DNA from 4 places in the Paenibacillus sp. FSL H8-0548 genome. Region 1 is predicted to be linked to each of the others. Evidence: riboswitches for the same ligand, from Rfam matches in the RefSeq annotation. Region 1 holds a riboswitch; each other region holds the start of a gene.
The links. A riboswitch is a leader RNA that binds a small molecule or an ion and turns the genes downstream of it on or off. The one in region 1 is predicted to bind cyclic di-GMP.
Positions count from the first base shown of each region.

Region 2: it holds a riboswitch for cyclic di-GMP, as region 1 does, so the genes downstream of both, MHI37_RS02155 (hypothetical protein) here and MHI37_RS00425 (transglutaminase-like domain-containing protein) in region 1, are expected to answer to the same signal.
Region 3: it holds a riboswitch for cyclic di-GMP, as region 1 does, so the genes downstream of both, MHI37_RS28935 (SpaA isopeptide-forming pilin-related protein) here and MHI37_RS00425 (transglutaminase-like domain-containing protein) in region 1, are expected to answer to the same signal.
Region 4: it holds a riboswitch for cyclic di-GMP, as region 1 does, so the genes downstream of both, MHI37_RS05040 (EAL domain-containing protein) here and MHI37_RS00425 (transglutaminase-like domain-containing protein) in region 1, are expected to answer to the same signal.

Region 1 is NZ_CP152049.1:87,355-90,524, reverse strand. Features, by position in the region: rRNA gene MHI37_RS00430 (16S ribosomal RNA) at 1-199, opposite strand, end outside; gene MHI37_RS00425 (transglutaminase-like domain-containing protein) at 550-1,359, opposite strand; cyclic di-GMP riboswitch class I at 1,373-1,450, opposite strand; cyclic di-GMP riboswitch class I at 1,502-1,580, opposite strand; gene lysS (lysine--tRNA ligase) at 1,755-3,170, opposite strand, start outside.
Region 2 is NZ_CP152049.1:476,051-479,220, reverse strand. Features, by position in the region: gene MHI37_RS02160 (stalk domain-containing protein) at 1-865, opposite strand, end outside; gene MHI37_RS02155 (hypothetical protein) at 964-1,677, opposite strand; cyclic di-GMP riboswitch class I at 2,038-2,122, opposite strand; gene MHI37_RS02150 (acyltransferase) at 2,702-3,170, shown strand, end outside.
Region 3 is NZ_CP152049.1:6,854,998-6,858,167, forward strand. Features, by position in the region: gene MHI37_RS28925 (helicase-related protein) at 1-1,026, opposite strand, end outside; gene MHI37_RS28930 (hypothetical protein) at 1,174-1,635, opposite strand; cyclic di-GMP riboswitch class II at 1,884-1,967, shown strand; gene MHI37_RS28935 (SpaA isopeptide-forming pilin-related protein) at 1,999-3,170, shown strand, end outside.
Region 4 is NZ_CP152049.1:1,215,439-1,218,608, reverse strand. Features, by position in the region: gene MHI37_RS05040 (EAL domain-containing protein) at 1-2,015, opposite strand, end outside; cyclic di-GMP riboswitch class I at 2,106-2,191, opposite strand; gene MHI37_RS05035 (metallophosphoesterase) at 2,273-3,170, opposite strand, start outside.

The sequences.
Region 1 (3,170 bases):
CATGCGATCAAGCCGCGTATCCGGTATTAGCATTCGTTTCCGAATGTTATCCCAGTCTTAAAGGCAGGTTACCCACGTGTTACTCACCCGTCCGCCGCTAAGTATCAGAGATGCAAGCATCTCATCAACTCCGCTCGACTTGCATGTATTAGGCACGCCGCCAGCGTTCGTCCTGAGCCAGGATCAAACTCTCCATTTTGGTGTTTGAAATGCTCATTACTTTTTTATCGCTTTTTCGCTTATCCCGAGGGATTTGCGAGGCAGTTATTACTCGTTGTTCAGTTTTCAAAGAACAATGTTCTCTTTCGTGTCATCCGCTAATGTCTCGCAGCGACAAGAAATAATATATCACGAGTGCCTATGTGAATGCAAGTCTTTTTTATAAAACATTTAAAAATAATGAATACAACATGTTTCATCCCAATAATACCCTCAATATCACATCATCGTGTACTTCAGCATTCCATCCTTACATCGCACATCCTGCTGCCTGTCGGTACACAAAGAAACGGGCCTGCGTATGAACGCAAGCCCGTTTCTTTGTGTGTATTAATATTCCTTAGCGATCGTATACTTCGATGCATCCTTGATTAGATCCATCTTCTTATTGCTGTTCTTGTATCCAGCATCTACAGTCGTATCGATAGTAACCCATTTGCCATCGAGATAAACCTGATTCCAAGCATGATAAACATCTACATAGCTCGAATCGCCCATCAATAGCTTAGTCGGGATTCCCACACTTCGGAGCATGCCAGCAAACAATGATGCATATCCGTAGCAAATGTCTTTTTGTGCTTTAAACGTACGATCGATGTTGGGTAGGTAATCGACCGATAAGCTCTCAGCCAATTTATTATCATATTTAATGTTAGTTATGATGTAGTCGTAGATAGCTTTCACTTTATCTGCATCGGTTTTTTTGTTCTTCGTTAATTCTTTAGCTTTAATGACTGCGCTGCTTGTGCTTGTCCAATCAATATTTTGAATCGAGTTCAGATACAGAACATTACTATCCTTCAAGTTCAAAACTACGGTTTCTTTCTTTAGCTGTTTATATTTATTACCTGTGGTATTCTCGAGCAGCGATATTGTATATTCACCATTTCCAAGCTGCAATGGAAAGCTTTCACTTTTCTTGCCCGCTGTAATGTTATAGGTATAATTCGATTTGCCTTTAGCAATGAGCAGCTTCGTTGTTACTTTTGTATTCGCTGCATATTCTACTGAAACAATCCCAGCGCTAAGCTTGTCCTTATTTAGCCAGTTATCAGTACTATTTCCGCTTGCCTCTGCAGTGGTAACATTAATCGATGCAAAGAGGACAAATGCTGCAATTAACACCATTAGTTTACGCATTCAAAACTCTCCCTTCGGTAGCTGGCTGCCATCTTCAGAAGGCCCTTTAGCTTTGCGTCCCTACCTTTCGATAGGTTTGCCATTATCGTGTGAAGCTTTATTAAAGGTAAACTACTTAATAAACAAAAAAAAAGCATGTCCATTCGGTAGCTGGCTGCCATCTTTCAGAAGGCCCTTTAGCTTTGCGTCACTGCCTTTCGACAGCTTTGCCATTATCGTGTAAAGCTTTAATAGTTATATTCTACCATGACAATCTATTAAAACAATAGCCTACTCACATAAAACATTAGTAATTTGCTAGATTTTAAGCTTTGATGCCACAAAAGCTCAAAAAAAAGAACCGCCTGCAGCAATTGCCAGGCGGTTCGACGATTATAGACTTATTGTCAGAAGAACTATTCGTCTCTCATATGAGGGAACAACAGTACGTCACGTATCGATGGTGAGTCTGTCAGCAGCATAATCAAACGATCAATACCGATGCCAAGCCCGCCGGTTGGCGGCATGCCGTATTCTAGCGCGCGGATAAAATCCTCGTCCATTTCATGCGCTTCATCATTGCCATGCTCACGCTCAAGCAGCTGTGATTCAAAACGCTCGCGCTGGTCGATCGGATCATTAAGCTCAGTAAAAGCGTTCGCATGCTCACGAGCTACGATAAACAGCTCGAAACGGTCCGTGAACCGCGGGTCTGCCTCGCTCTTCTTAGCTAGCGGAGAGATCGCAACTGGATGACCGGTAACAAAGGTTGGCTGAATAAGGGTATGCTCGCCAAACTGCTCAAAGAATGCATTAAGAATATGACCGAATGTCATATGAGGCTCTACAGCAACCTTGTGCTCCTTCGCTAAACGATGTGCTTCCTCATCGCTCATCTCAACACCAAAATCAACGCCTGTCAATTCTTTAACAAGCTCCACCATAGAAACACGACGCCACTGCGGAGTCAGATCAATTTCTTGACCTTGGTATGTGATTTTCGTTGAGCCCAGCACCTCTTGTGCAATATGTGCGATGACATTTTCTGTGAGTGCCATAATATCCTTGTAATCGGCATAGGCCTCATACAGCTCTATCATTGTAAATTCAGGGTTATGACGTGTAGACATCCCCTCGTTCCGATATACGCGGCCAATCTCATATACCTTCTCCATGCCGCCTACGATAAGCCGTTTCAAATGAAGCTCAATCGCAATACGCATGTAGAGCTGCATATCGAGTGCATTGTGATGGGTTTCAAACGGACGCGCCGCCGCGCCGCCTGCAATAGAATGAAGGGTTGGCGTTTCAACCTCAAGGTAGCCACGAGAATCTAAATAGCGTCTCATAGACTGAATGATTTTTGAACGAGTAATAAAGGTTTGCTGCACCTCAGGGTTTACAATAAGATCAACATAACGCTGACGGTAACGAAGCTCAACATCTTTAAGTCCATGATATTTGTCGGGCAATGGAAGCAACGATTTAGTCAACACTTCAATATCAAGCGCTTTGACCGATACTTCACCAGTATTGGTTTTAAACACAACGCCCTCAACACCGATAATATCCCCAATATCCAAAATGTCGAATGCAGCGAACTTATGCTCAGCAACACTATCCTTGCGCACATAAATTTGAACCTTTCCGCTCAAATCCTGTATCGTCGCGAAGCCCGCTTTACCCATACCGCGCTTCTGCATAATACGGCCCGCAATACGGACTTGCACGCCTTTTTCTTCGAGCTCATCTTTAGCAAAGCCTTCATAGGCTTGTACAATGTCTTTAGCATTATGAGTGCGCTCGAATTTCCGTCCGAATGGATCTACGCC
Region 2 (3,170 bases), 390 kb from region 1:
CAATAATATCCGTGCTATATCCGTTTGTTGTCAGCTTAGCTGTAGCATCTGACATAATCGCCTCAAACTTTACAGAGCAATTGTTCAGCTTCTGAAGCCCTTTTTCCTTAATGCTAGGTTGATCCACAGCACTTGCCGCCAGGTATTGAAGACCAATATCCGTCAGAGTCGCCCAGCAGCTTTCTTTCAAAGCAGCAAGCTTTAATTCGGTATCTGCTGTAATTTGCTCATAAGTCGGTTTAACCACTCCGCCGCCTGTTCCGCCACTGCCAGCATTACCAGTAGTACCACCGTCGACGGCGCCTCCACCTGTTCCTTGCCCAGCTCGATATGCAGCAGACTCTCCACTAACTGTCTTCGTAATAGGGTCAAAGCTAATCTGCGTCCCTACTGACTCAGACAAGAAGCGAATCGGCACATAGATAGAGCCTTTGTAGTTATAAATGGATTGCCCACTCGGCAAGGATGCCGTCTTCCCATCGAATACCAACGATGCCTTTACAGGCTGAATCGCAATTTCAACACTTGCCTGTGGCTTCTGGCTGCCCGCAGCTGCACTTTGAAGCTGCTTCTTCAGCGCAGCAAGCTCTTTCTCTGTCGGCTCTGAGACTGCAGCCTTCGCGCCATCCCAGTGCACAGATTTTTGCAGCGCGTAAGAGATATAACGGATTGGCACATAAGTACGTCCTTCATATATAAAAGAATACTGACCGTCAGGCAGTTTAAGCGCTTGTCCATCAAATTGCAGACCAATCTGCTGTGTCTTGACCTTGATTGTTGTCGTCGCTGCCGATACAGCGGCAGCAAATACGGAAGATAGCATCATAGCAACAAGAAAAATAGATAATATACGTGACTGTTTCATAGATCCTCCTCAAAATAATAGAACCATATAAGTTGAACTAGAAATTTACGTTTTGTACGCTGTGCGAGTAGATCATTTTTTAAATTCAACTTATATAGCTACTTAATCGAATTTACAATAGCAGCAAGCGCATCGGCTCTAGCCCCTGCCTTCGCATTCTCGTATTGCGAGCTCCAATCAGGAAAGGGCTGATCGCCTAGTTCGGCTGCTTTATACTCACTCTTGGCATTGCTTATCAATTCATTAAACTTTAAATCACAATCCGACTCTGCCGTTATGACCTTACTCAGATACTTGGACTGAATATCCGCAAGCGTAGCATCCTCATTACCACTCAGCTCATCCGTGATCTGCTGAATTAGACTTCTACTAGCTGCTTGGCAGGATGACTTCAGGTTATCTAGCTTGGCAGTGACCGAAGCATCAATTTCTTTCTTCTTCCGGGACTTCTCTTCTGAACTCGTGGCTGCTTTCTCCGGCTTCTGACCCTTGTCTACGTTATTAGACGCTTGTTCAGGTGTCAAAGTTGCAGTGGGAGTAGGCTGAATGACATCGTCAGGCTGAGTAGAAGGTACTAGCTCTGGGGCTAGCGTGGGCTCAGCAGCCGGTGTCTGTTCTATTTGATCAGCTGGCTCCTTTGTCGGAACCGGTGATTCCAATCCTTCGGCTGCCTCAGCCGATTCATTTAAACGTTCATTCAACTCATTCACTTGATTCAGCTTGGAATACAAGCTCGTACCACCATAGATCACAAGACCAATAATTACGACAGCACCTGCAAGAATAGCAAGTTTCATATTCCATTTTTTCATTGTTTTTGGTTCATATGTGCGGTTGCAAGAGCAATATCCACATATGATTCTCCTTTTATTAGATAAAAAAAACAAGCTGATACCTTATACGGATAAGGCGTCAGCTTGGGATATAACATCTTCTTAACGATAACGGGTACGCTAAGGGTTGGTTTACGGAAGAGCGACTGCCGCTAATTTATTCTTATGATATATGATCTTTAAATAGAGTTCCATGCGCTTTTCTTCATCCAAGCAATCTTCCCATAGGTTTTCATGAAATGCAATACAAAGCTGATGCCACTCACGTACAAAAATTTCGCGTATGAGCATATGAAGACCCTCCATTTATTCACATAAACCACGACGGGAGGTACGATATTCGATAGCTGGCTGGCATTCTGATTACAGATAAGCCCCTCTAGCTTTGCGTCACCACTTTTCAATGGTTTTGCCTTTATCGTACGGTTTATGCAGTTGTTTATTTAGTGGTATCGTACCAAAATTGTAGGGGGATGTATAGGATTGAATGGAAAAATTGAACAGAGCAGCCTATATGTTATTGCTTATTTGTCATTTGAAGCTTTATACCATTCGACAAAATTCCTTATCCCGTCCTCAATATCACAAGAAGGATTGTATCCTAATACTTCTTTTGCCTTGCTCACTTTCGCAAATGTCCTATTTACATCTCCAAGCTGCAGAGATATTTTATTGATTTCAGCATTCTTTCCTAATGTATCCTCTATTGCCTCGACCATTCTTTTCAAGCTGATTGTACTGTATAAGCTATGATAAGTATGACACAGAAGCATACCATTTTTCATTGCAACATACGGAGAGACAGGAAAATCAAAATCATCTTCCTCATAAAAAGGTACTTACGTGTTGTTTAGAAAGTTTACTGTTCCGCCATTTTTTACTGTGTTTTTTTATTAATGGATCATACTTAACTTAATAGCAAATATTATTCACTTTGGTAAACCTAATAATGAATTAAATGTTATTATACAACTATATACTATTATAGGGAGACGATATTTTCATGTTACAAAAAATCATATATCGACTTAAAAGAAAATTAATCTTTAATAAGCTCAAGAGAACTAAAGGACTCACATTTGGTACAAAACTAAAAGTAATTGACTCCCCAATTGTGGATATTAGAAATGGAGGAAAGATAGTAATGGGAAATAATGTAACATTAAATTCTAGAAACAAGGGCTATCACATTAACATGCATTCACCCGTTAAGCTATATGCAGATAGACCCAACGCTGAAATAATTATAGGTGATAATACAAGAATTCATGGTACTTGTATTCACGCCTATGAGAAAATTTCAATAGGAAAGAATTGCTTGATTGCTGCCAATACTCAAATCATAGATGGTAGTGGCCATGATTTGTCTTTCGATAATCCCTCTAATCGTATTAATACAATTGGTGATTCTAATCCTGTTGTTATCAAAAATAACGTTTGGATTGGTGCTAATTCTATTATTCTTCCAGGCG
Region 3 (3,170 bases), 580 kb from region 1:
CTGGGCAGCTCGCTGTCCAATCACCAGCAGCTCGCATTCCCGGCTCCGCCCCATCCCAATGCACGCCGTGCAATAGGCGCAAACCCGCCCGCACGCAGCACATGCCGTGCGGTGCAGCTTCGCCTCGCCACTCCCGCAGCGCAAGCAGCTGCACTCGCGCCTGCGGCGCCTCAACCCGTCCACTCGCACGCCCGCTTCAGCGGCGACTGATCCGCCAAGGCGCACCCGCCCGAGCAGCGCAGCAAGCTGGAGCACTGCGCTCCAGCTTGCCGCGGCACCGGGTCCCCCTGCGCCAGTGAGCAGGGCGTGCGCCTCGCTGCGCAATAGCGCACGTCCCTGCAATACATCCGCGGCAAGCTCCGCCCATGCCGCGACCAGGCCCAGCGTGCTTACGCTGAGCATAGGCCCTTTCATTGCATATGTTTCTCTAGATCTGCCTTCATTTTCTCCATACCAGCTCGCTGCATTCGCTCTTTCCCTCAGCTCACTATAACTACCCGCTAAACTCGTCCTTTTCTCACTCAGTCCAATCACACCGATCCCGCTCTTTCCCTCCTTCTGCTCCCCATACCTTTCCGCTGCACTTCTCCTTTTCTCCCGCTCCCAGACCACACCTAATCGAAGCAAGCCTTCTCTATCCCACTCCGCAGTCCGTACAGGATGGATTCTCCTTTGCCACCGCCACTTCCAGCGTGCTGCCTGTCCATTTTCCGCTTCAAGCTTTGCCTCCCGAGTACAGGCAAGCAGCAGCTCAATCGCTCCTACACAATCAACAACTGCCTGCCTCTCTTTCCAAACTCCACTCCCGCTCCTCATTGCAATATCCCATAGCTCCACTGCGCGAGAGGCATCAGAAAGCGGAAGCTCCTCCAGCAGCAGCCAGCCTGAATGAGCAAGCTCACCATTTAAGCAGCCGGCCTCTTCGAAATGCCCATTCATCCAATAATGCTTATCCACCTCAGAGTTGATGGTCAGCCTAGCTTTCCATTGCTTGCGCACCTCTACGATATACACTTGAACCCTCATCCTAATTCGCCCCCGATCGCTTGTCAGTATCGAGCACACTGAGCATAACGACCAACGGCTGCATAAACGAAAAGAAACACACTCATCGACGCAGCCTGCGTTATGGAGTGTGCTTCACTCTTTGTATGAAATTACCATAATCATATACTAAAATGGCATTTTCGACAAATCTGACGGATTTTGCAAATCAATTAATACCGCATGATCCGCTTGCGAAACGATGCCCTCAGCCTGCAGCAGCCACAAAAGCTGGGTCCCCTCTATCCCCTTCATTTGTGAGCGCTTACTATCATCATTTTCTGTCATTTGTATTTGCTTTTTAGGGTGAACGTTAACCTCCCGGCCTCCTCTAGCCAAACGGTCAACCATTGCTCGCGTCTCTTCTGAGACACCATGATCAACAATGGTCAAACGCACATTTCGACCCATTCTGCGTGAAAATGAAAATAACGAACGTACGTACCACTCCAAATTTCTCTGCCGATCGTCCGCTACGAGCACATAATGCTGGCTGGAACGCTGCCTTCCACGCCAAATTCGATACGCCAGATGCACGAATAATGCAGCCAGAACATAGCAGCCAATGACTAATAATAGAAGCTCAAGCATAGCGGCCACCTCCTCTTTGTGACACTATATGCTGAGATGAGCCCACTGGTTACCCACCTGAGGGACAAGACGACAAAATGCACCAAAAGCCAAACAGCAGCCCGCTTTTACCGAATCATAATAGTCAAAATACGACAAAGAAACACCCTTGAGCAATTTACAATATATGTTATCATTTTACTATATCCTTGTAGTTGTATGATGGTGAGCATAATGATCGAGGGAGAAGGTGGACTTTACTTATCCATAACTACCAGGGAAGCGATGAAATATAATCTGCATTTGGACACTTGGATTATATGGAGCTAGTAGTGTAACCGGCCCTCTTAGAACCACACTACCTATCTAAGAGGAGAGTGCTTAATGTATTATTGGAAAAAACGGGTTTCTGTAAGTTTATCCATTTTATTAATTCTTTCATTAGCGCTTGGCTCACTGGTCATGGCGGATGCAGGAAGCAGCGGAGGCTCGGCCACAACCGACCCGATTATCGAAAATAGCTGTCAGCAATATTCAGACGACAAAATAAATGTGGAAGCAACTAACGCAAGCATCGTAGACAATGGTGACGGCACAGCAACAGCAACCTTCAAAACCAAGCTCGATTGTGTGAGAGTAAGCTTTTCCTCCTATGCGGCCCCCGAGGATTGGACTCTTGGCCCAAATGAAACTACAATTCCCTACCTCTTGCAGACGCACTTTAACGGCAAGACGATTGAATATCCGAAAGCTGGGAGCCATTCGATCACGATTAATATCCCAAAATGCCTCCCTTATCAATTAGATATCTACAGCGGCAAAGAGCTTATCACATTAGGTGTGGGTGCTCATGGCGATAAAATTTTAGGCTGGAAGCTTAAGCTTACCAACACCTGTAAAGGAAATATCACAATTAATAAATTCTTGAACCATGTAGACGGAGCACCACATGCCGGTATTACCTTCGAGCTCTGGAAAAATGACGTTTTATACACTACCGGAGCAACGGACGTCAATGGAGTTCTACAATTCAATGATCTTCCGATTGGAAACTACGTATTAAAAGAGCAAACCTTGAACGGCTTCACTACAGATCTGGCGATAACCGAGCAAATAGCAGTCACCATGGATTCCTCAAAGCTAAAAGTCGTCATCAACACCCCTAAGCTAAAATTAGAAGCCGCTTGCTCTGCCGATCCAAATCAAACAAGAAACTGGACTGTCATCAACGAGAGCGATATTGAAGTTCCTTACACATGGGATATTACAGGCTCACCTCAAACGGGTGGAGGAACTGTTGCAGGAGCAGCCTCAACTCCAATTATTTCTACCGCCGAAATAACCGATCCAATCGCTCCAAATACTTTAAATCTTCACTGGGGGAGTGATAAAACGATATCCCTTGTGAACAGTGGCGAGTTATGCCCTACGCCAACACCAACAACACCGCCAAGTCCTACACCTACAACAGAGACCTCTCCCACACCTACGATAAGCACCACACCTACAACGGAGACCTCTCCTACACCTACGACAGGCTCTACACCTACAACAGT
Region 4 (3,170 bases), 1.1 Mb from region 1:
AGCCTATCCGGAGACAAGCCTGTTTCCTCGATAATTTGATCAATCGAAATCAATATATTTTGCTTGAGCAGCTGTTGTACCGAAAAATTAACCGACACGGTAATCGGTGCCAAGCCCATTGCCTGCCAACGCTTGTTCTGCATGCAAGCCTCACGCAGCACCCATTCACCTATCGGAACGATGAGTCCCGTCTCCTCTGCGATCGGTATGAATTCTGTTGGCGACACCAACCCCCAATCCGGATGATTCCAGCGGAGCAGTGCCTCTACACCGACAATTTCCATCGATTCCGTATGTACACGAGGCATATAGTCGAGAAACAGCTCTCCTCTCCCGAGCGCTTTACGCAAATCATTGCTGAGCGAGAACAATTTAAATGTTTGTACACTTAATGAAGAAGAGTAACATTGAAACTGATCTCTTCCTCTCGATTTGGCAAAATAAAGGGCGGCATCTCCGTTTTTCATCAACGACTCTACGGTGCTCCCGTCGTCAGGTGATTGACAGATGCCAATACTCGCCGTTACATTCAGCTCATACCCTTCTATCACAAATTGATTTTTAATCAAATCAATGATTTTATTAGAGCTCTTGGTAATATCGCTTTGCTGCTGCAGATTAGATAGGATGATAGCAAACTCATCTCCGCCAAGCCGGAACACTTCCTGTCCGCTGCCAAGATTATTCCTCAGCCTGTCAGCGATTTGTTTGAGCAGCTCATCCCCTATCGGATGCCCCAGCGTATCATTCACATATTTGAAGCGATCCAGATCGATGAGCATTACCGCCAGTTTTTGTTTATAGTACGCATTCACGATTAGCAGCTTGTTCAACTGCTCTTCAAACCTTCGTCGATTCGGCAGCTCTGTTAAATAGTCGTGATACGCCAAAAATTGGTTTAGTTCCTCCGCTTTGCTCCGTTCTGTAATATCCAGGACAATGCCTACAATTGCTTTCTCTCCTAAATGAGAGACACGATTGTAATGCACCTCACAGTGTATAATCGTTCCGTCCTGCTTATATGCCCGATGGCAAAAATTAGGTATCGATTCCCCTTCATTGAGCTTCATGACCTGACTTAAGACTGCTTCACGATCCTTATGATAGACGATTCCCCCGACATCCATACCGATTAATGTATCGTAACCAAGCATCTTATTCAGCTGCTCATTTGTATAGACAAAGCAAGACCCTTGTGCGACAAATATGCCGACGATAGATTGCTCCAATATACTCCGATATTTGAGCTCAGCTTCTGTAAGGGATTGTTCAATCCTCTTTTTCTGCGTAATGTCCTTAGCGATACCATATATACCAATTAGCTCATTATTAATAATAATCGGTATACTGGTCACATTAAGCTCGACCGTTTGTCCGCTTTTAGTTATACCTGTCGTATCGTAATTTTGAGGTACAAGTGTTTTGACTGTTTTCTCAATATAATGAATCGCTAAATCCATACTTTCCTGTTCGATAATACGATAGAAATTACATTCGAGAACCTCGTCCTGAGTGTAGCCAAACATTTTCTCAAGTGATGAATTGCATGACATAAACTGGCCATCTAGGTTAAACGAAAAAACCGCGTCAGGATTATTTTCAAATATTGATTTATAATGCTGCAAAACTTCATTCTCCGTCTGATCCTGAACTGTACCGATAGTCATCACAATTTCATTGTCATCACCGAGAATAAACGAAGTATTTGCTACCACAAGTCTCACTTCACCGCTTGGACGAACGATGCGATACTTGCTAATATCCTCTGATTTTGATGCTTGCGATGCAAGAAGCTGCCGCGCCACACGCTCGCGATCTTCAGGATGAACAAAGTTAAATAATTGATCCTGCTTCAATATAAAATCAGAGCTCATGCCATAAATGGCGAACATTTGGTTGGACCATGACGTTTTTTCCGAAGTATGGTCATACGCCCAAAATCCTAAATTAGCTGCCTTTTGAACAATATCAAATTTAGTCATATTGTCAGTAAAATGTTTAATTTCTAGTTCCATTGTCTAATATCCCTTATCCCTTCCTAATATTGCAGATGAGGTAACTTGATGTTATAAGGAAGAGGATATTAAACGATTATCACTCAGCCTTTTGGCAACCCAGCCACCTTTGGAAACTTCCTTTAGGCCTGTTGGCTTTGCGTCATTGTCTTTCGACAACTTTGCTTTTTTCTAGGACTATTTACTTATACCAGTATTTCATAAAATGCTTATATATTCCATCATGAAATTAGCAAAACCAGTGATATTCGGTTCAATTACAATCTCGGGTCAATTTCCTTCTCTCTAGCCACCTCGAATAGGAGATTAGCAACAGCCGATTGGTAAGCTTCATTTTCCGGTGATATGTTAGAAAACGGCACTTCCAGCATGATCTGTCCCAATCGATGCTCATTTATTGATGTGCGAAGCTTCATGTTAATGCTCTTCTGCTTGATCAGCTTCTGGTACTTATGCGGAAAGCGATAATCATAACCATAAATAATGGACATATAGCTTGCATTTCGCACCTTCATATAAGGAACGGCTTCCGGGACTATTTGCTCAGGCTTAATGACAACACCCTCCATATGATTATCTATCGTGAGCGCTCGAAAGTATTGCTCTGCCTGGTCATAGCTCTCTGTATTCATCAGATCCAGCTTAATAAACGAATCATCGCTGAGGAAACGATACATCTCTGATGTGCACCAATCCGGCAATGCTTCACTTCCATCACGATATATCATTTTGAGCAGCGAAAACGGCTTATACTGAAGTTCGCCTGCTTCTGCATAGAGCTCTAGCTGCTTCTTGTACGTTACATAGGCTTCAATATGCTCGTCTAGAGGTCTATGCTTCTCCAACATCGTATGAACATGTTTATAGTTCTGATAAATGGTTAAGCCATGTTTTTCATTCAGCTCCCCTTTGCTAAGGTGGAATTGATCCCGCTCAAAGCCGCTTTCCTTATAATTATCCACAAGCTTATTGAACGCTTCATCGAAGCCATTCGCCTGCAAGAAGGCCAGCTCCGTCTTTAACGCCTGCTCAATGGGCTTGAACTGCTTGTCAATGAGACCTTCTCCGAGCGCTTGCCATGGAAGCAGCTCACCATCGAGCAGCAGCATCGCAATGTCGTTTTCCTTCATATAGCCGCCAAACCTATTCAGCAGC